Regions from separate parts of the Ensifer sp. ENS06 genome, predicted to be linked through region 3. Evidence: predicted binding sites of a transcription regulator. Region 3 holds the regulator's gene; each other region holds the start of a gene.

Region 1 (5,562 bases), on a different contig from region 3:
GCGGTTCCGGCAGACCGTCGAGCTGCTTCGGGTCCAGCTTGAAGGCGAGCACCGCGCGCGGCTTGCCGTCGGCGTCATGCTGGAAGTAGTTGGTCCGGAGCGTCGCTTCGATCGCGTTGACGTAGCGTCGCAGAATCCGGTCCTCGTCGAGGCTCGGCACGGCCGAGAGCGCGTCCTCGATCGCCGACAGCAGCGCGTTGCACTTCTTGGCGCGCGGCTTTTCCTCGAGTTTCGGATCCATCCGGGTCACGAACAGCTTGAAGATATCGGCGGCAATCGCCGGATACTTGTTCAGCGTGTCGGCGATATAGCCCTGAGAGTAGGTGATGCCGGCCTGTCGCAGATAGCGGGCATAGGCGCGCAGCACCGTCACTTCGCGGGCGTTGAGGCCCGCAAGCAGGATCAGCCGGTTGAAGTTGTCGTCCTCGATCGCGCCGTTCCAGGCGGCCAGGAACGCCTCTTCCAGCGCCGGGCCGGATTTTTCGAGGTTCAGCGCAAGGCCATCGCGATGGATCAGCTCCATGTCGTGCAGCACGACCTTGCGCTTCTCTTCGCCATGGGCATTGACGCCGATGTCGTAGGTCTGTTCGCTGATGACCCGGAAGCCCAGGTTTTCAAGCAAAGGTACGCGGCGCGACAGCGACACGGGTTCGCTGGCGTGGAAGATCTTGAGCTCGGCGGTGTCCGGCCGCGAGACGGCGCGCGGATAGTGGTAGAACTCGATGCGGATCGGATCCGGGCCCTTGCAGGCGGCGATGTCGGCCAGATCGGCATAGGCTTCAGCCGGCGTGAAGAACGACTGGTAGGCATTGTCGACATCGAGCTCGATGCCGTCCTTGCGGGCAAGCAGGTCGAACCGGTCGATCCAGCGGGTGACGATGCCGCGAACGGCTTCTTCGAGCTTGGCCTGCGGAATGCGCGGCGTCTTGCCGGCGGAGCGGCCGATGATGAAGTGGACGCGGGCAAGGCCCCCTTCCGGGAAGGCCGGGTAGTAGGCGGAGACGCGACCGTCATAGACCGTCTTCAGGTAGTCGCCGATCTTTTCGCGCACATCCGAATCGTACTGTTCGCGCGGCACGAAGACGATGACCGAGACGAAGCGGTCGAAATGGTCGATGCGCGGCAGCACGCGGATGCGCGGCCGGTCGCCGAGCTCGTTGATCTGTTCGCAGAAAGCGGCGAGCAGGCCAACATCGATCTGGAAGAGATCGTCGCGCGGATAGGATTCGAGCGTGTTGTCGAGCATCTTGCCGGAATGGCTCTGCGGATCGTAGCCGAAGTGATCGACGATCTTTTCGATCTTGTGGCGCAGCAGCGGGATCTCGGCCGCCTGGCGGGTATAGGCCGAGGAGGTGAAGAGGCCAACGATGCGCAGTTCTCCGGCGACATTGCCGTCGGCGTCGAAGCGCTTGACACCGATATAATCCATATAGGCGCGGCGATGGACGACCGACTTGACGTTGGCCTTGGTGACGATCAGGAAATCCGGGCTTTCGAGGAAGGCGAGAATTTCAGGCGTAGTCAGCACCGCGTCCTTGCCCTGGCGCAGCACGCGCACATCGGGATTGGAGAGCATGCCGAGGCCCCTGCCCTTGCCGCGCTCGACCATCGCCTTTCCGCCCTTGCCGGAATAGGTGTATTCGCGCATGCCGAGGAAGGTGAAGTTGTTGTCACGCAGCCAGCGGAGGAAGGCGAGCGCCTCGTCGCGGTCGCTCTTCTTGCGCGAGGCGTTATAAGCCTCCAGCTCCTGCATCGCATGATCGAGCAGCGCGGTCATCGCTGGCCAGTCGTGCACAGCCTGGTGCACCTGCTCCAGCACGTCGCGAATGCGGTTGCTGAGCTGTTCGGCCTCGACCGGCGCGAGCTTCGTCAGATGGATCTGGATGTGGCTGACGCGGTGCGAAGGATCGCTTTCATCTTCGGGATCGAAGAGCTTTGCCGGCTTGCCCGGTTCCTTGACCAGGATGGGGTGGATCGCGAGGTGAATGTCACGGTGGGTGCTGGTGATTTCCCCCATGACCGAATCATAGAGGAACGGCATGTTGCGTTCGGTGACCGCGATGATCGACACCTCGGTGCCGCCAGGTGCTACACCGGCGACGGTTTCGACGGAAACCTGCGGCTTGCCGCCATCCCAGCGGGCGAGTTCCTGATAGGCATGGGCGGCCGTCAGCGCCAGCATGTCCGCCGAATAGAGATCGAGGTCATCGTTGCTGGCCCCACCGAAGAGGATCTCCGGCGCCAGCGCCTCGACGCCCAGTTTGATGGCGGCCGCCTTCGCTGCGTCGATGTGTCTGTCCCGCTTCGGATTGTATTTCACGCCCATGAAGTCTCTCCCATTCATGATAGGCCAAACCCTATCAGAACCATGGCTAATGGCGACCGCTTTTTACGCTGATTTCGGCAAAATCGAGCCCAAAATCGGAGAATTTCACGTGAAAACAGCTTAAATCCATTTAAATCGAAGGTAATTTCGCGAAAATTGCTCGAAAATCGAAGAAAAAGCACGAAAACGCCAGAGGCTTCTCCGGAGCCTATCTGCCATCGTCTGTTGACAGGGGGGTGACAGTTGGGTGAACAGAGTTTCGAGATCGTAGGATTGGACTGGTCGATGCCCGAAATGCCTTCCCTGCCCGGCGCCGTCATCGTCATCTCTAGCCATGTCGTGCGCGGCAAGGTGGGCAACAGGGCCGTGGTCTTCGCGCTTGAAACTCTGGGGCATCCAGTCTGGGCCCTGCCGACCGTCATCCTCCCCTGGCATCCGGGCCACGGCCGCTCGACGCGGGTCACCATTTCCGATCAGGATTTCGGGTCGGTGATCGATGACCTCATTGCAGCACCCTGGGCCGGAGAGGTGCGTGCCGTGCTTTCGGGCTACCTCGGCTCGGCCGGACAGGCCGAAAGCGTGGCCCGGCTGGTGACGACGCTGAAGGAGCGCAATCCCAAACTGATCTACGCCTGCGACCCAGTGATCGGCGATGCTGGCGGTCTCTATGTGCCGGAAACCACGGCGGTTGCCATTCGCGACCGGTTGCTGCCGCTTGCAAATCTCGCGACCCCGAACCGTTACGAGCTTGCCTGGCTTGCCGGGGCGACGTTGGAGACGAACACGGCGATCCTTGACGCAGCGCTCGGCCTCGGTCCGGCCCGCGTTTTGGTGACGTCTGCCGTGCCGATGATGAGCGGCGGGACCGGGAATCTCTTTCTCTCGGGCAATCACGCCCTGCTTGCCGAACATCGTTTAGTCGAAAACCCGCCGAATGGTACGGGCGACCTGTTGGCGGCGGTGTTTCTCGCCCGGATCCTTGAAGGACTTTCAGAGGAACGCGCCTTGCAGATGGCGACTGCGAGCGTATTTGAGATCATCGCGCGGAGCGTCAAGCGCGGCGCTGATGAATTGACCATCGAGCAGGACGCGTCGAGCCTATCGACGCCAATGGCGATGGTGCAGATGCGCCGACTGGTTCATCCGAATCAGATGCGGCGCAAGTGAAGAAGCTGTTCACGGACCGCCACCCCTATGGCATCGTGGATTGAATTTTAGATCGCGATCATTTTCATGACGGAGGCGCAGGTGGGCGAAAGCCGGCCATGCCGCCTTGAAGCACGAGCGGAGCAATCGATGGACAAGCAGCAGCAGCGTTTTCCGGACTATCTTCTGAACGGCTACCACAACTTCATGAACGGTCGCTTCAGCGAGCAGCAGAAACGCTACAAGGCGCTGGCGGAAACCGGTCAAAAGCCGAAGACGATGGTGATTGCCTGTTGCGACTCGCGCGCTGCGCCGGAAACGATCTTCGACAGCGGCCCGGGCGAACTCTTCGTCGTGCGCAACGTCGCCAATCTCATGCCGCCCTACGAGCCGGATGGTCACTACCACTCTACTTCGGCGGCCCTCGAGTTCGCCGTGCAGTCGCTGCGCGTCAGCGACATCGTCGTCATGGGCCATGGCCGCTGTGGTGGTATCAAAGCGGCACTCGATCCCGATGCGGAGCCTCTGTCACCGGGCGATTTCATCGGTCGCTGGATGCATCTGCTGAGGCCCGCGGCTGAGCAGATCCAGAGCAACGACGTGATGACGCAGGCGGAGCGCCAGCGTGCGCTCGAGCGGGTTTCGATCCGCAACTCGCTTGCCAATCTGCGCACTTTCCCGTGCGTCCAGATCCTCGAGGCCAAGGGCAAGCTCCACCTGCACGGCGCCTGGTTCGACATCTCGACCGGCGAACTCTGGGTGATGGACCCGGTGACGGGCGACTTCTCCCGCCCGGGAATGTAATCGGTCAGCAAAAAAAGGCCCGGCTCTTTCGAACCGGGCCCTTTGTCTGGTTGGTTATGCGTTCCGAAGGACGAAAATCCTAGAGACCGTCGATCTCGGCGCCGATGATGGCGATCGCCTGCTGGTAGACGCTTGCGGCGTTCCAGCCCTGGATCGCAGCGAAGTTCGCCTGACCCTGCTGATAGCCGGCGCCCGGCTGCCAGCCATGGCCGCGCAGGAAATTGGCGGTGGATGCCAGCGCGTCGGCCTTGGAGCGAACCATGTCGACATGGCCGTTGCCATCGCCATCGACGCCGTATTTCAGGACGTTGGCGGGCAGGAACTGGGTCTGGCCGATCTCGCCGTGGGCGGCGCCACGCGCATCCGGGCTCAGATCGCCGCGCTGCACGAGCTGCAGGGCCGCATAGAGCTGGTTGGTGAAGTAGTCCGAGCGACGGCAGTCATAGGCCAGTGTCGAAACGGCCGAGAGCGTGTGCTCCTTGCCCATGAAACCGCCGAAGCCGGTTTCCATGCCCCAGATGGCAATCAGCGGGCCAGCCGGCACGCCGTAGCGCCGCTCGATGCTGGTAAAGAGTGCGGCGTTCTGCTGCTTCATCTTCTTGCCGCGGGAAATGATCACCTGGCCGCCGCGCTTCTGCATGAACTGCTCGAGCGACAGCTTGAAGCTCTTCTGGCCGCGGTCGGCGCGGATCGTCGCCTTGTTGTAGGAGACGCCGGAGAGTGCACGGTCGAGCACCTGCGGGCTGATGCCGTTGCCGGAGGCCTGCTGCTTGAAGTTCTGCACCCAGGCTTCAAAGCCGCTTCCGTCATTGCCGCATTGGGCGGCAGATGCCACCGCCGGAAAAACTGCAGTCGAAATCAGGGCGGCAAGCCCCACTGCTGCGCACTTCGCCCTGTGCATGAAATACCCCGTCATAGCCCGAATCTCGTTGCTCTTAAAAATGCCAGCCTTCGCCGGCCGTGTCACCTACCGCAAGCGGCAGGTAACTTTATCGTGGTTTCACGTGAATCCGGGAAGGATCGGCCCCTCGTGAAACAGGAAACCCGCCAGGCTCGAAAGAGCCTGGCGGGAGTGAATGGTTCTAATGCCGTTTTCAGGCAGCCTGCTTGCGCGGCTTGATGAGGCCACGATTGACCAGCAGCTCGGCAATCTGGATCGCGTTCAGAGCGGCACCCTTGCGCAGGTTGTCGGAAACGACCCACAGGTTGAGGCCGTTCTCGACGGTTGCGTCTTCGCGGATGCGCGAGATGTAGGTCGCATCTTCGCCGGCGCACTCATAAGGCGT
Region 2 (5,562 bases), on a different contig from region 3:
CTGTTCTGCGTGCAGCTTGACCGGCAGGCCGAGTGCCTTGGCGCGGTCAAAGACGCGGGCGATCTCGGCAGTCGAAAACGCGATGCCCTCGCAGAAACCGTCGACCGCATCGACCAGGCCTTCGGCATGGGCGGCGTCGAGGCCGGGCAGCACGACATCGGTGACGTAGTCATCGTTGCGGCCCTTGTAGTCCACAGGCGTTGCGTGTGCGGCGAGATAGCTCGTCATAACGCGCACCGGCCGCAGCGTTTCGAGTTTGCGGGCGGCACGCAGCATGTTGAGCTCGGCCGTGACGTTCAGTCCGTAGCCGGATTTGATTTCGACGGTCGAGACGCCTTCGGCAAGAAGCGTGTCGAGCCGCGGCAGGGTGCTTTCGACAAGCTGGTCGACGGTCAGCGCATTGGTCGCCTTGACCGAGGAAACGATGCCGCCACCGGCACGCGCAATCTCTTCATAGGTGGCGCCTTCGAGGCGCATCTGGAATTCGCGGGCGCGGTTGCCGCCATGAACGAGATGGGTGTGGCAGTCGATGAGAGCGGGCGTCACTACGCGGCCCTCGTAGTCCGTCGCTTCAAGGCTGCGTGCGAGGTCGGCGGGCAGTCCGCTCTCCGGCCCGGCATAGGCGATACGCCCATCGACGACCGCAACGGCCGCATTCTCGACGAGGCCAAGACCGTCAACGGTTTCGCCAAGCGTCACGAGACGCACATTGCGCCAGATGCCGGATGTCTGCCTGCGGGTCGAGAGTTCGTTCATCAGGTCGCCTCCACTGAATATAATGTATATACATATTAATTCGCTCCACAAGGGGAAATTTATGGAGCCTGCGGAAAAGGAAAGGGTGATCGGCCGAGTGAAACAGAACGGGGGCTTTGAGGAGATGACCGTAGAACTCTGATTTCTCGGGAATTTCTCACCCCGGGTTCGTCATCACCGCAGGCAAAAAGAAAAGGCCCCGAGCCATGAGGTTCGGAACCTTTGTCTGTGTCCTTGGAATGGGGATCGCGACGCGTGCCCGCGAGCCGAAATCCTGCCGGGCCGCGAAAACAGATCACGCTAAACCGCGTGATCCGCCTTAGTGCGCAGCCGTTCAACCACCTCGACGAAGCGATTTCCGGCAATGTCGAGGCGACCGCTGTTGTCGATCACGCTGACATCCGGGCCTGAGGTCACGTCTGGAGCCTGGCGGCTGAGGCGTCGCAAAACTTCCTCTTCACTTTCGCGGCCGCGTTCGGCAAGCCGCTTTGCAAGCACAGGCGTCTCGGCTGTAACAACGACGACGGCGATCTCGCCGAAGGCTTCGCGGAACGCCGGCAGGGCACCACGGCTGCCATTGACGATCGCCGTCATGCCGTCCCTGACATTCCTGAGCACGACGACGGGGATGCCGTATTTCAGCCCATGCGCATCCCAGAAAACGGCGAAGGCGCCGTCCTTCTGCATCTCGACGAACTCGTCTTCCGAGACGCTTTCATGTACCTCACTGCCGGCATCCGACGGACGGGTAATGACGCGGCGGACGAAATGCACGTCGTGACAATCCGCGAAATGCCGGGCGGCAAAGCCCATGACGCTGTCCTTGCCGGCGCCGCTCGGTCCAACAACGACGACAAGCGCGCCGCCCTGGTTGTTCGCGCTCATGCGACACGCCGTCCTTCGCGCCAGACGGAGCGCACGACCGGGATGCCTTCCTTGCGATGGACGCGAGCGATATCGGCGCGAAGGCCGACGCCGATGCGGCCGCGGTCATCGAGACCGACGGTACGCGCCGGCGTCGACGTCACCATGGCGATTGCCTTTGGCAGGTCGACGGCGTCGAGTTCGTCGGAGAGCACGAAGGGGGCGTGGATCAGACTGAAGGGCACATAGTCCGACGACAGCACGTCGAGCACGCCGCGCTCGGCGAGATCGCGGGCGGCGATGTTGCCGGAGTGCGACTTGCCGCGCACGATGTTCGGCGCGCCCATCAGAACGCTGAGGCCCGCGCGGTGCGACGCCTCGGCGGCCTCGAAGCTCGTCGGGAACTCCGCAAGCTTGATGCCGAAGCCGATCGATTCCTCGACGTGGTCGATGGTCGCGTCGTCATGGCTGGCGATCGTGATGCCACGGGCCGCACAGGCCTCGGCGAGCGCGGTGCGGTGCGGACCGGCATACTTGGCCGACAACGCCTGCTGCCGCTCGACGAAGCGCGCGAATTCTTCGTCCGAGAAGCCGCGCTTGGCTTTATAGTAGAGCGTGTACTGGTCCATCGTCTGGAACTGGCGCTGGCCCGGCGCATGGTCCATCAGCGAGACGAGCTTGACCTGCGGATCGTTCTGGAAGTCCTCGTAGTGTTCGAGCACGTCGGACGTTGAAACTTCGCAGCGCAGGTGGATCAGGTGATCGGCGCGAAGGCGACCCTCTTCCTTGGCCTGGGCCAGCGCGTCGGCCATGCTGCGCATCTCGCCCTTCTGGAAGCCGCCATCCTCGTCGGAGCCGAGACGCAGGCAGTCGAAGACCGTGGTGATGCCGGAGGTGACCACCTGTGCGTCATGGGCCTGGATTGCCGCGATCTTCAGCCAGCGCACGCCCGGGCGCGGCGAGTAGTGGGCTTCGAGGTGGTCGGTGTGCAGCTCGATGAGGCCGGGGATCAGATAGTCGCCTTCAAAGTCCTCGCCGCTGGCAACCGTGCCCTCGGAAATGTCGGCAATCTTGCCGTCGCGGATCAGCACCGAACCGTCGAGGATACTATCCTCGAGGACGATGCGGGCGTTGGTCAAAACCTGTTCTTTGCTCATCTCATGCGATCTTTCGTTGGGTGTCGCTGCCGAGCGGCAGCAGGGAGCGGACAGTAAAGGGTGCGCCGCGCTCCGGTTCGACGAAGAGCGCGACTGACGTGACGTGAAGTGGCTTGCCGATATGCTCGGCAAAGGTGGTTTCGAGCGCGGTACGCATCACGCCGCTGGTTTCCGTGGGCACCGGGCCAGTCAAGGTCAGGTGGAACTGGAACTCTTCGAAAACATAGGGATAGCCCCATTCTTTGAGGTAGCGCCTCTGGCGCTCAGGCAGGCTGTTTGGCTTGCGGCGGGCAAAGTCGGCGTCCGACAGCGGCGCGCGGAACGGGTCGAAGCGGTGAACGGCGTCTTCGGCCAAATCCAGCAGGTCGACGCAAGGCGCGGACGGCACGAGTCCGAAGAACGGGCCCAACTGGTGCAGCACGATTTCGGGGATCTCGAACGGGTCGAGGTCGGCGGCAAAGCACTCGAAAATACTTAGGAGCTCGTCTTCGTCCCGGCCTTCGGCAAGCTCGAAGGGAGCCTTCAGCGTACCGTGGAAACCGTAGCGCCGCGGGTCAGCCGTCAATGTGCGTTGCGTCTCTTCGTCAATCCCGGCGATCGTCGGAAGCGTGAGGTCCTCACCGGTAAAGGCGTCGCGCCCCAGCCAACGGGACGCGACCTGCGACAGCCGGTCGTCCGCCGGCGGCGCGAAATAGATGGCATAACGCACGGTCTTCACTTTCTTGTAGCGACCGGCCCGCCAGGGCGGCGGGTCGATTGTTTGCGGGATGCGATGCGCAGCTAGCCGATTTCCATGACAACATCATGATGGCGGACACGCAAATGCTTGGCTGTCGTCAATGTGCCTTGCTGCCCATCAGGCGCGAACGGCACGCGTTCGAGATGCTGTCGAAAATAAAGACAACCAGCAAGATCAGAAGCACCATATAGGCGACATTTTCCCAATCGGAATTGGTACGCATCGCTTCCCAGAGTTTGAGGCCGATACCGCCGGCGCCGACGGCGCCGATGATCGTCGCCGAGCGAGTGTTCGATTCCCAGAAGTAGAGCGCCTGGCTGGCAAAAACCGGCAGCACCTGCGGAAGCACGCCGAAGCGCTGCACGGCAAGCGGCGTCGCTCCGACCGACTTCACGCCCTCGCGCTGCTTGTCATCGATGTTTTCCAGCGCCTCGGAATAGAGTTTGCCGAGCGTACCGGTGTCGGTGAAGAAGATCGCGGAGATGCCGGCAAGCGGTCCGGGGCCGAAGGCGCGGGTGAAGAACAGTGCCCAGATGAACATGTCCACCGACCGCAGGAAGTCGAAGAAGCGCTTGACCACCTGGTTGGTCAGGAAGCTCGGCGTGATGTTTCTGGCGGCAAGGAAGCAGAGCGGGAAGGCGATCAGCGACGCAAAGAGCGTGCCGACGAAAGCCATGACAACCGTCTGCAACAGCTTCGTCCAGACGTCCAGATGCTGCCATTCGGCGTTATAGAGGATGTTGTTCCAGGCGAGCGAAAGGTTCGAACGCGTCGGGTCGATCTGTTCGCCGGATGTGATGAGCGCGACGACCTCGCCATAGCTTTTGCCGAAGAAGGGCGAGTTGGTGTCGAACAGGAAGTTCGCCCAACCGAAGAAGCGGTTGCGGACGGAAACCTCGTCGCCTTCCACTTCGGCCCACCCGGTGGCGCCAAAGGCAAGCACGATCTTTTCGCCTGGCCGCTTCTGTGTCGCCCAGGCGGGCAGTTGGCCCTGCGGCCTCACCGTGTCGGCGCCGTCGACGGTCATCACAAACGTGTCGCCGCCGTGGGTAGCCTTCACCAGACCATCGGCGATCTCGATCCTGGTCGAGCGGTCGTAGGTTACGACGACGCGCGTCAGCACGTCTTCCGTCCGGGTTTCGACACGGTTCTGCGTTTCGGCAGCGGCTGTGCCACCGAGCGCGGAGCCGGGCGCCATGAAGCTGAACGACGAGCTTGCCTTCGGCTTGACCGCCTGCGCGGTGGAGGCCGGTATCTCGACCTGGCGCGTCACCGTCTGCCTGTCGAGCTCCACCCAATCCGGATTGGGATTGGGCCCGAGCGGCGAATTGCGCTGATAGTTGAGACGCATCGTCCGGTCGGGGGCGACGTGGATTTCCGGGCGTACCTCATAGGAAACCCAGTCGGCGAGGTAGGTGCCAGCGATGCCCCAGTTGGCATTGCCGAGCACGTGGCCGATCGAGAAGAACCACCAGCTGAAGATGAGGTAGGCGACGACGCCGCCGGCGATGGCTGCGGTGCGCACGCGGCTGGAGGTCGAGGATTTGAGGAGGTCGGGATGGCGGCTCGCGATCGCGTCCATTTCCATCGGGTTCAATCGTGTGGTCGTGGTCATGGTACGCACCTACTGGGCAAGCTGGAAGGCCTGCTCGCCAACGAGGCGGCGGCGAAGCCAGGCGGAAAACTGGTCGACGGCAAAAATGGTCGCAAACAGCAGGAGGACGATTGCAAGGGTCTTGGCTTGGTGTCCCTGGCCGATCGAAAGGCGCAGCAATTCGCCGATGCCGCCGCCACCGACGGCGCCGATGATCGTCGAGGCGCGCACGTTGATCTCGAGGCGCAGCAGGAAATAGCTGGTGAAATTGGGCAGCACCTGCGGCACCATGCCAAACCAGACGCGCTCGATCCAGTTGCCGCCGGCAGCCCGCAGGCCCTCGTCCGGCTTCATGTCGGCGTTTTCGACCACTTCATAAAAGAGCTTGCCGAGCGCGCCGATCGTGTGGATCGAGACAGCGGCGATCGCCGGAATGGGGCCGAGCGAGAGGA
Region 3 (5,562 bases):
GCTGCTGGCAGCGGCGGCGCTTCGGGCCAGTTCGGCCTCATCCCGCTTCTTGCCGGCACGCTCTACATCGCCTTCGTCGCCATGCTGTTTGCGGTGCCGATCGGCCTCTTCGCGGCGATCTACATGGCGGAATATGCAAGCCCGCGCCTGCGTTCGACCGCAAAGCCGCTGCTCGAAGTGCTCGCCGGCATCCCGACCATCGTCTACGGTTTCTTTGCGCTGGTGACCGTTGGCCCGTTCCTGCGTGACATCTCCGCCCAGATGAACGGTCTCATGACCGGCAACTACCAGAACTTCATCCAGGCACAGAGCGTTCTGACGGCGGGCATCGTCATGGGCATCATGCTGATCCCATTCGTGTCGTCGCTGTCGGACGACATCATCACCCAGGTGCCGCGGGCACTTCGTGACGGCTCGCTCGGCCTTGGCGCCACCCGCTCGGAGACGGTCAAGAAGGTCATCCTTCCGGCAGCCCTCCCGGGCATCGTCGGCGCGCTGCTGCTCACCGCCTCGCGCGCCGTCGGCGAGACCATGATCGTGGTGCTGGCAGCCGGTGTGGCGGCCCGCATGCAGATCAATCCCTTCGAGCCGATGACGACGGTGACCGTTAAGATCGTCAACCAGCTGACAGGTGACCTCGAGTTCACCTCGCCGCAGACGCTGGTGGCCTTCGCACTCGGCATCACGCTCTTCGTCATCACGCTCGGCCTCAACATTTACGCGCTCTACATCGTGCGCAAATACCGGGAACAGTACGAATGACCGACATCGCTTCCCCGACCGTCCGGATCTCCGCCCGTCCCGCATCCGCCAAGCGCGATATCGGCATCAAGCGTCGCTATGCTGCCGAACGCCGGTTCCGCTTCTACGGCATGGCCGCGATCAGCACCGGTCTCTTCTTCCTGGCATTGCTGCTGTGGACCGTCTTTTCCAACGGCTACACCGCATTCCAGCAGACGACGATTACGCTGCCGATCGAATTCACCGAAAAGGTCATTGACCCCAAAGGCGAACGCGCGACCGACGGCAAGGTGCTGATGACCGCCAACTATCCGCTGTTGGTGCGCGACGCGCTCGTCAAGCAGCTCGGCATCGACGCCACCAAGCGGCCGCAGGTTAAGCAGGCGACCGACATGGTTTCCGCGAGCTCCCGCACGCTCCTGCGCGACATGGTCGCCGCCGACCCGTCGATCATCGGCAAGACGGTTCCTGTCACGCTGCTGGCCGAGGCCAACATCGACTCCGCCTTCAAGGGCCAGATCGATCTCTCGGTCGATGAGGGCAAGCGCAAGGTCAAGGACCAGCAGGTCACCTGGATGAACGAGCTGGCGAGCGCCGGCATCCTGAAGAAGAGCTTCAACACCGGCATCTTCACCTTCGGCGCCTCCAGCCGTCCCGAAGCGGCAGGCGTCGGCGTCGCTGCCCTCGGCTCGCTCTACATGATGCTGATCGTGCTGGTGCTGTCGCTTCCGATCGGCGTCGCCGCCTCGATCTACCTCGAGGAGTTTGCGCCGAAGAACCGGCTGACCGACCTGATCGAGGTCAACATCAACAACCTCGCGGCCGTTCCGTCGATCGTCTACGGCCTCCTGGGTCTCGCCGTCTTCATCAACTTCGCCGGCATGCCGCGCTCGGCAGCCGTCGTCGGTGGCTTCGTGCTGACGTTGATGACCCTGCCGACGATCATCATCGCCACCCGTGCGGCGTTGAAGGCGGTCCCGCCGTCGATCCGCTCGGCGGCCCTCGGTCTCGGTGCGTCGAAGATGCAGACCATCTTCCACCACGTGCTGCCGCTGGCGATGCCGGGCATCCTGACCGGCACCATCATCGGTCTTGCCCACGCGCTTGGTGAAACCGCGCCGCTGCTCCTGATCGGCATGGTCGCCTTCGTCGTCGATTTTCCCGGTTCGCCTATGGAACCGTCGACGGCACTGCCGGTGCAGATCTACATGTGGGCCAACGAGGCGGAACGCGCCTTCGTCGAGCGCACCTCCGGCGCAATCATCATTCTTCTCATCTTCCTGGTCGTCATGAACCTTGGAGCCATTCTGTTGCGACGTCGCTTTGAGCGCCGCTGGTAGTGAGGTAATTACTATGAACATCATGTCAGAAGCAGCAGTCGAGAAGGCTCTGGATCAGAAAATGAACACCGTGCCCTACAAGATGATCGGCAAGGATGTGTCGGTCTATTACGGCGAGAAGCGTGCGCTTTTCGACGTCAACCTCAACATCCGCGAGAACACGGTCACGGCGCTGATCGGTCCTTCGGGTTGCGGCAAGTCGACCTTCCTGCGCACGCTGAACCGCATGAACGACACGATCGAGAACTGCCGCGTCACCGGCAAGATCACGCTCGACGAGGACGACATCTACGACCCGACGATCGACGTCGTCGAGCTTCGCGCCCGCGTCGGCATGGTCTTCCAGAAGCCGAACCCGTTCCCGAAGTCGATCTACGACAACGTCGCCTACGGCCCGCGGATTCACGGCCTTGCCCGCACCAAGGCCGACTTTGACGAAGTGGTCGAGACCAGCCTGCAGAAGGCCGGTCTGTGGAACGAGGTAAAGGATCGTCTGCAGGAGCCCGGCACCGGCCTTTCCGGTGGTCAGCAGCAGCGCCTCTGCATCGCGCGTGCCGTCGCCGTCAGCCCGGAAGTCATCCTCATGGACGAGCCGTGCTCGGCTCTCGATCCGATCGCGACCGCCAAGGTCGAAGAGCTCATCCACGAGCTGCGCACGAACTTCACGATCGTCATCGTGACCCACTCGATGCAGCAGGCCGCCCGCGTTTCGCAGCGCACCGCCATGTTCCACCTCGGCAATCTCGTCGAGGAGAACGACACCGACAAGATGTTCACCAATCCGGATGACCAGCGCACCCAGGATTACATCATGGGCCGCTTCGGCTGAGGCCGCATAAGGCTGCAACAGTAACTGCAAAGCGCCCGTAAGGATCGACGATCATGTCCATGCATATCATGTCCGCCTATGACGAAGAACTGAAGTACCTGACGCGCCGCATCTCGGAGATGGGCGGCCTCGCCGAACAGATGGTCGCCGAGTCCGTTCGCGCGCTGGTCAACTCCGACCTGGCTCTCGCACAGAAGGTGATCTCGGACGACACCGTCCTCGACGACGCCGAGCGCCAGATCGGTGAGAAGGCGATCGTCACGATCGCCAAGCGTCAGCCGGTCGCCGCCGACCTGCGTGAGATCATGGGGTCGATCCGCATCGCCTCCGATCTGGAACGCGTCGGCGACCTCGGCAAGAACACCGCCAAGCGCGTGATCGCGGTCGCCGGCTCCGGCATTCCGCGCAAGCTCGCCCGTGGCCTCGAGCATCTGGCAGAGCTCGCTCTCGTCCAGCTCAAGGAAGTGCTCGACGTCTACGCCTCGCGCTCGCCGGAAAAGGCCAACAGCATCCGCGAGCGTGACGAGGAGATCGACGCGATCTACACCTCGCTGTTCCGCGAGCTCTTGACCTACATGATGGAAGATCCGCGCAACATCACGCCCTGCACGCATCTTCTGTTCTGCGCCAAGAACATCGAGCGCATCGGCGACCACGCGACCAATATCGCTGAGACGATCTATTACATGGCGACGGGTGCTCAGCCGGAAGGCGAGCGTCCGAAGGATGACACCACGTCGACGCTGGGCTCGGTCAACGACTGAGCGCCAAGCGCGCCGTAAGCATGCATGCCCTTTGAAATCTGATCCGGTCGCGGCTTCGGTCGCGGCCCCGAATTCCTGTATCTGAAGCATGCGGTTTTCGCCCCGCCTTTGAAAACGGCGGATGTGCTCCAGATTTAGAGTGTCTGAGCGCCGGCCGGGCCGATGAGCCCAAAGGCCGCCCGCGGTAAGGAGACGTTACCTGATGTTGCCAAAAATCGCCGTAGTCGAAGACGAAGAGGCGCTGAGCGTTCTGCTGCGTTACAATCTGGAAGCCGAGGGCTTCGACGTCGATACGATCCTGCGGGGCGACGAGGCGGAGATCCGGCTTCAGGAGCGGCTGCCCGACCTGCTTATCCTCGACTGGATGCTGCCCGGTGTTTCCGGCATTGAACTTTGCCGTCGGCTGCGCCAGCGTCCGGAGACCGAACGTCTGCCGATCATCATGCTGACGGCGCGCGGCGAGGAAAGCGAGCGCGTCCGGGGTCTGGCGACGGGTGCCGACGACTACGTGGTCAAGCCCTTCTCGACGCCGGAGCTGATGGCGCGCGTCAAGGCGATGCTGCGCCGGGCAAAGCCCGAGGTGCTCTCGACGCTGCTTCGCTGCGGCGACATCGAACTCGACCGCGAGACCCACCGCGTTCATCGCCGCAGCCGCGAAGTGCGCCTCGGCCCGACCGAGTTCCGTCTTCTGGAGTTCCTCATGTCCTCGCCGGGCCGCGTCTTCTCTCGCTCGCAGCTTCTGGATGGCGTCTGGGGGCATGACATCTATGTCGACGAGCGAACCGTCGACGTGCATGTCGGTCGTCTGCGCAAGGCTCTGAACTTCTCGAACATGCCCGACGTGATCCGCACCGTTCGCGGCGCCGGCTATTCGCTCGAAAGCTGAGCGGTCTGAAAGTCGCCAACAAAAAAAGGGGCCGATCGGCCCCTTCCTTTATCAATGCGGTCCAGCTTCTTAGCGAGCCCTGCGGCGCTCCCCCGACGGCTGGTAGGCCAGCCGAGCATGGAAGGTGCAGTAAGGCGAGGCTTCCGGGGAATCGTTGCCGCAGAAGTGAAACTCTTCCTTCAGCGGGTCGCCGATCGGCCACTTGCAGGTGCGCTCGGTGAGCTGGGTCAGCTCGAGGCGGCGCGACATCGGCACGACAACGTCGGTGCGGGTGCTGAAATCCTGCTCGGCAACGAGATCGACTTCGATTTCTTCCTTGAGAACGACAGCGCCGGCCGCGCGTGCAACCGGGCGGGTCGAAACGCGCGAAGCGTAGTTCGGTGCGCGCGGTGCCGAAGTCGGGCGCTTCGGACGGGCTGCCGTCGTGGTGCTGCCGCCGGCCTTGGCGCGACCTGGCAGGCTCAGGCGGTGAACCTTGCCGATGACAGCGTTACGGCTGACGCCGCCGAGCTGCGCCGCGATCTGGCTTGCGCTCAGGCCCTCGGACCAAAGCTTCTTCAGTTTCTCCACCCGCTCGTCAGTCCAGTTCATTTCTGCACTCTCCGTTCTCAGCGTTGGGGATGGCAGAATCCCTCACCGCACCCCGGCTAAACCCCGGGGTTGCAAACGCGATAACTCTTTTGGTGACTAGGTCCGCCGCATGCGTCTAGTAATTGAATGTTAACGTACTGACCGCTGGACTCTGTGGCAAGAGTCCCAGGAATCAGGCCGAATCGATTTCGTAGTTTTCCCCAACTTGCTCGGCCAGCGTTGCATTTTTGCAAGCCCTCCCGGACGATTTTTCTGCTGCCAGGAATCGACCCTTCATGTTGCGCTGCAAGGCTTGGTTTTGTTGACATTGCAGCGCGAAATGGGAATAGTGCCTGCGCCGCCGAAAGGCGGCATTTTTGATTTTTATCGGCCCGCGTGAGGCGCGGGATCGATGTCGATCTGGAGTGAAGG
Region 4 (5,562 bases), on a different contig from region 3:
GCACCCTGGAAGAACTGGTAGGCATGCTCGCTGTCTTCGAGGCACCAGACGACGAGGCCACGGCAGCCGAGCGAACGCAGCAGGCTCTTGGCCTCGCCGAAGAGAATGCGCCCGAGGCCGATGCCCTGGTATTCCGGCCTCAGGTAGATCTCGTAGATCTCGCCTTCCTGCGGCAGGGCCTTGGCGCGGCTGAGGCCGAGCGTTGCGTAGCCGGCGATGGTTCCGGCGACGTCGACGACGAGCAGCGTGGCAGGACCGCGGGTCGCCTTGCGCCACCAGGTCTCGTCACGGCGATTGACCATCTGAACGAGCGGACGATGGGGAATGAGACCGCCATAGGTCTGCAGCCACGAAACGCGGTGCACATCGGCAATTGCCGACGCTTCCTGCGGCTCTCCGGGCCGAATCTCTATCGAAACAGTCTTCATGACTCGCGACTCTAAACACACACAAGGCGAACAGGAATCCCGCCCGGTTGCCAGCCTGCGTTAACCCACAGGCAACTTTAACGGCACCCAATGGAAGGTTAACGCCTTTTTAACTTTATCCGCAAGTCGCCCATCGGTGGCACACACAGCAAAAAACCCCGGATCGCTCCGGGGTTTTTCTGAAAGTCGTAGGATCGATCAGGATCGATCAGGCAGCGCCAGCCGTGCGGGCCTTTTCGAAGCGCTTGCGATCGTTCGGGTCGAGGTGCAGCTTGCGCAGACGGATCGACTTCGGCGTCACTTCGACCAGCTCGTCGTCCTGGATCCAGGAGAGCGCGCGCTCCAGCGTCATGCGGATCGGCGGCGTCAGGCGAACAGCTTCGTCCTTGCCGGCGGCGCGCATGTTGGTGAGCTTCTTGCCCTTGAGCACGTTCACTTCGAGATCGTTGTCGCGGGTGTGGATGCCGATGATCATGCCGGCATAGACCTTCTCGCCGGCGTCGATGATCATCGGGCCGCGGTCTTCCAGGTTGAACATCGCGTAGGCAACCGATTCACCGGCGTCGTTCGAAAGCAGAACGCCGTTGACGCGACCACCGATCTCGCCCTTGTAGGGCTGGTAGGCGTGGAACAGGCGGTTCATGATCGCCGTGCCGCGGGTATCGGTCAAAAGTTCCGACTGGTAGCCGATGAGGCCGCGGGTCGGAGCGAAGAACACCAGACGGACGCGATTGCCGCCAGACGGACGCAGTTCGACCATCTCGGCCTTGCGCTCGGACATCTTCTGCACGACGACGCCCGAATGCTCTTCGTCGACGTCGATCACGACTTCTTCGATCGGCTCGAGCATCTGGCCGTTGTCATCCTTGTGCATGACGACGCGCGGACGCGAAACGGCAAGCTCGAAGCCTTCACGACGCATGGTTTCGATGAGAACCGCAAGCTGCAGTTCGCCGCGGCCCGATACGAAGAAGGAGTCCTTTTCCGAGGATTCTTCGATCTTCAGCGCAACGTTGCCTTCGGCTTCCTTGAACAGGCGGTCGCGGATGACTCGGCTCGTGACCTTGTCGCCTTCGGTGCCGGCAAGCGGGCTGTCGTTGACGATGAAGGACATGGTGACGGTCGGCGGGTCGATCGGCTGCGCGGTCAGCGCTTCGGCGACCGACGGATCGCAGAAGGTGTCGGCGACGGTGCCCTTGGTAAGGCCGGCGATCGCAACGATGTCGCCTGCCTGCGCTTCTTCGATCGGCTGACGCTCGATGCCGCGGAAGGCGAGGATCTTCGAGATACGGCCGGTTTCAAGCAGCTTGCCATCCTGACCGAGAACCTTGACGGCCTGGTTCGGCTTGACGGTGCCCGAGTGAACGCGACCGGTGATGATGCGGCCGAGGAAGGGGTTGGCTTCGAGGATCGTGCCGATCATACGGAACGGGCCTTCGGCAACCGTCGGCTCCGGCACGTGCTGCAGCACCAGGTCGAGCAGTGGCGCCATGCCCTGGTCCTTCGGACCTTCCGGGTTGACGTTCATCCAGCCATCGCGGCCCGAACCGTAGAGGATCGGGAAGTCGAGCTGCTCGTCAGAGGCGTCGAGGTTGGCGAAGAGGTCGAAGACTTCGTTGATGACTTCTTCGTGGCGACCGTCCGGACGGTCGATCTTGTTGATCGCGACGATCGGCTTCAGGCCGACCTTCAGCGCCTTGCCGACGACGAACTTCGTCTGCGGCATCGGGCCTTCGGAAGCGTCGACGAGAACGATGGCACCGTCCACCATCGACAGGATGCGCTCGACTTCACCGCCGAAGTCGGCGTGGCCGGGGGTGTCGACGATGTTGATGCGCACGCCCTTCCACTCGACCGAAGTCGCCTTGGCGAGGATGGTGATGCCGCGTTCTTTTTCGATGTCGTTGGAGTCCATGACGCGTTCGGCAACGCGCTGGTTTTCGCGGAACGAGCCCGACTGCTTCAGGAGCTCGTCAACAAGGGTCGTTTTCCCATGGTCGACGTGCGCGATAATCGCGATGTTACGAATGCTCATTTTTCGTCTCGGAAGGTTCAGGGCAAGCCCCGATGGGCCACGCCGCTTTTTCAATGGTCGCGCTCATACAGGTTTTTTTGCGATTGCGAAAGGGGGGCGCGCGCATGAGCGTCGTGTTCAAATGCCGGTAGGCCATGGGTTTGCACTCGTCAGGGGTCTCACGAACGCCGTTTGCAAAGCTGTTGGCCGCGACCGAATTCCTCATGCAATTGCGGCCGGATCGAGCGTCACGCGCCAGAGTTCCTGGTCCTGCCGGTCCATCAGCCGCACCGTCATCTGCTGCGTCTGGCCGTTGATATCGACGATGCCGAAAAACTGCAGACCAGCCGATGGCGGCAGGTTCTGGTCGATGCCGCCGCCGGATGCCTTGATGAAGCGAACCTCCGGCCCGAAGGTCATGTCGAGCTCCTTCGGCCCATAGGTGCCGGAATGCAGTGGACCGGACACGAACTCCCAGAACGGCGTGAAATCCTTGAATGCGCCGCGCCCCGGATCGTAGTGATGCGCGGCGGTGTAGTGCACGTCCGCCGTCAGCCAGACGAGGTTGTCGATGCCGTTGTCGCGGACGAAGCGCAGGAGATCGGCAAATTCGCGTTCGCGCCCCGCGGGCGGACCGTTGTCGCCATTGGCGATCGCGTCCGAGCCGCGCCGGTTGGTGTAATCGTCCCAGACGACGAGACCGATCGGCATGTCGCAGGCGATCACCTTCCAGGTGGCCCGCGAGGCAGCAAGTTCGCGCTTAAGCCAGTCGACCTGCCGCCAGCCGAACAGGGCGCCGCCGCCGTCTTCTCCCTGGTTGGCGCCGCGATAGGATCTGAGGTCGACGAAGAACACGTCGAGCAAGGGGCCATAGCCGATCTTGCGGAAGATGCGGCCGGGCTGCGTTGCCGGCATGCGGATCGGCGTCATCTCATGGAACGCCCGCGCCGCCCGCTCGGCATAGACGGCAACATCCTTTTCCGGATAGCGCGCGTCGTCGCGCAGGTCGGTCGAGGCCGACCAGTTGTTCAGCACCTCGTGGTCGTCCCATTGATAGAAAGTGGGGCACACGGCGTTGAGTTGCCGCACATGCTCGTCGAGCAGATTGTATTTCCATTGCCCGCGATATTCTTCCAGCGTCCGCGCCACGTCGCGCTTCTCATGCGTCACCACGCGGTTCTTCCAGACACCGCCATCACGTAGCGCTATCTCGTCAGGGATCGGGTTATCGGCATAGATCGTGTCACCGGAATGAATGAAGAAGTCCGGCTCGTGCTGGCGCATGGTCGAATAGGTCTTCATGCCGACATCATCAATGCCCCAGCCCTGCCCGGCCGTGTCGCCGGACCAGACGAAGCGGATCGAGCGCTTGCGCAAGGGCGCGGTGCGAAACCGGCCGGTGACCGGCGCGGAGACGCGGTTGACGTCGTAGAGATCCGTGGCGGTGAAGCGGTAGAAGATATCCTGGTCCGGCAGCAGCCCGTCGAGCGAACATTTGATCGCGCAATCCGTCTGCGGCGTCGCCGTCAGATCGGAAAGGCGAAGGGGGTTGGAGAAGCTCTCGGTGGTCGAGTATTCGACCGACACCTTCGACGGGCGATCCACCCGTGTCCAGATCGTGCCGGAGGACGTATCGACATCGCCCGATTGCACGCCGTGAATGAATTCCGGCCGGCCGTAGCCGCGTGCATAAAAGGGTGTCGCAAGACCGGATGAGGCCACGAAGCCCGCGGCACCGGCGGAAAGCAGGAAAGAACGCCTCGAAAGCGTCTTGAGGATATCGGCCAAACAGACCTCCGATTCGGCAGCGCCACCGCGCGTGCCGGACCTTTGGTCATCTGGGTGTCAGCGACGTAACAGCCGCATGAAACTATTTGAACGGTTTGGCGACAGTTCGGTGAAGGCCGGAGCTGGCCGCGGCGACAATGGGACGATGGCAAACGCCGCCAATGCTGTTATCAAAGGCGATCAGCGTTGGCCTTGGTGAATCCGGGCAACGAACCCGCCTCCTGCCCCCGTTCGGTGGCCACACAAATCGACAGGTGATCATCGTGTCCCATGCCGCCAACGTCTCCGTACGCGACCGCCTGGAACAGATCCTGAGCCGGCTCAACGATCGCCGGCACGAGGAAAAGGCTTTTGTCCGGCTCTACGAAGAGCGCGCGCGGAGCGAGGCAGACGCGGCCGACCACCGTCGGCAGGCGGGGGACAGCCTTGGGCCGCTCGACGGCAAGATCGTTTCAATCAAGGACCTGTTGGATATCGCCGGCGAACCGACGCTTGCCGGCTCCATCATCCGGCGCGACGCGCCGCCGGCCCAAAAAGACGCGCTCGTTGTCCAGCGGCTGCGTGCTGCCGGTGCGGTCATTATCGGCAAGACGCATATGACCGAATTCGCGTTTACGGCCGTCGGCCTCAATCCGCACTACCCGGTACCCGGCAACGCCACCGACGAAAGCCTGATCCCCGGCGGTTCATCCTCGGGCGCTGGCGTGTCGGCGGCAGAAGGCACCTGCGACATTGCCATCGGTTCAGATACCGGTGGCTCGATCCGCATCCCCGCGGCGCTGAACGGCATCGTCGGCTTCAAGCCGACGGCGAACCGCATCCCGCTCGATGGCGCCTTTCCGCTCTCGCCGGTTCTGGATTCGCTCGGACCGCTCGCCCGGACCGTGGCCGATTGTGCAGCGACCGATGCGGTGATGGCCGGCGAGCAGCCAAGGCCGCTTGTCGCCCGCCCTGTCGCAGGCCTTCGTATCGGCATCCCCCGTGGCAGGCTGTTTGAAGACCTCTCCCCCGAAGTCGCCGACGCCTTTGCGGCAAGCCTCGACCGACTGGCCAAAGCGGGTGCCAACATCGTCGACTGCAGCATCGATGACTTGATCGAGAAGCTCGGCCAAGCGACGCGGATCGGCTCGATTGCGGGCCTGGAGGCAAGCCGCGTCCACGCCGGATGGCTGGGTGATGCGGCCGCCCCAGTCGACGAAAGGGTCAAGTTCTCGCTTCGCCGCCGCCTTTTGGTGCCCGACGCGGCGATCTCGGCCCTGCTGCAAACCCGGCATGCGCTCGCCGCCGCCATGGACGAGCGGCTCTCGCCCTACGATCTCATCGCACTGCCGA

The links. The regulator PhoB, encoded in region 3, activates phosphate uptake and scavenging genes when phosphate is short. The targets are predictions, from matches to a motif close to TGTCATNNANCTGTCAT.
Region 1: the regulator PhoB is predicted to act here: its motif matches at 2,552-2,568, upstream of IB279_RS24665 (NAD-glutamate dehydrogenase).
Region 2: the regulator PhoB is predicted to act here: its motif matches at 3,571-3,587, upstream of IB279_RS23090 (DUF1045 domain-containing protein).
Region 4: the regulator PhoB is predicted to act here: its motif matches at 4,296-4,312, upstream of IB279_RS31785 (alkaline phosphatase).

What each region holds. Positions count from the first base shown of each region.
Region 1 is NZ_JACVBC010000008.1:109,630-115,191, forward strand. It holds gene IB279_RS24665 (NAD-glutamate dehydrogenase) at 1-2,326, opposite strand, end outside; gene pdxY (pyridoxal kinase PdxY) at 2,612-3,493, shown strand; gene IB279_RS24675 (carbonic anhydrase) at 3,623-4,276, shown strand; gene IB279_RS24680 (lytic transglycosylase domain-containing protein) at 4,356-5,177, opposite strand; gene IB279_RS24685 (aspartate-semialdehyde dehydrogenase) at 5,371-5,562, opposite strand, start outside.
Region 2 is NZ_JACVBC010000007.1:92,044-97,605, reverse strand. It holds gene hutI (imidazolonepropionase) at 1-756, opposite strand, end outside; gene phnN (phosphonate metabolism protein/1,5-bisphosphokinase (PRPP-forming) PhnN) at 1,057-1,641, opposite strand; gene IB279_RS23095 (alpha-D-ribose 1-methylphosphonate 5-triphosphate diphosphatase) at 1,638-2,777, opposite strand; gene IB279_RS23090 (DUF1045 domain-containing protein) at 2,779-3,486, opposite strand; gene phnE (phosphonate ABC transporter, permease protein PhnE) at 3,614-5,131, opposite strand; gene phnE (phosphonate ABC transporter, permease protein PhnE) at 5,141-5,562, opposite strand, start outside.
Region 3 is NZ_JACVBC010000001.1:466,137-471,698, forward strand. It holds gene pstC (phosphate ABC transporter permease subunit PstC) at 1-762, shown strand, start outside; gene pstA (phosphate ABC transporter permease PstA) at 759-2,081, shown strand; gene pstB (phosphate ABC transporter ATP-binding protein PstB) at 2,095-2,910, shown strand; gene phoU (phosphate signaling complex protein PhoU) at 2,961-3,674, shown strand; gene phoB (phosphate regulon transcriptional regulator PhoB) at 3,877-4,560, shown strand; gene IB279_RS02345 (GcrA family cell cycle regulator) at 4,630-5,151, opposite strand.
Region 4 is NZ_JACVBC010000015.1:135,203-140,764, forward strand. It holds gene IB279_RS31775 (GNAT family N-acetyltransferase) at 1-428, opposite strand, end outside; gene typA (translational GTPase TypA) at 637-2,463, opposite strand; gene IB279_RS31785 (alkaline phosphatase) at 2,665-4,230, opposite strand; gene IB279_RS31790 (amidase) at 4,494-5,562, shown strand, end outside.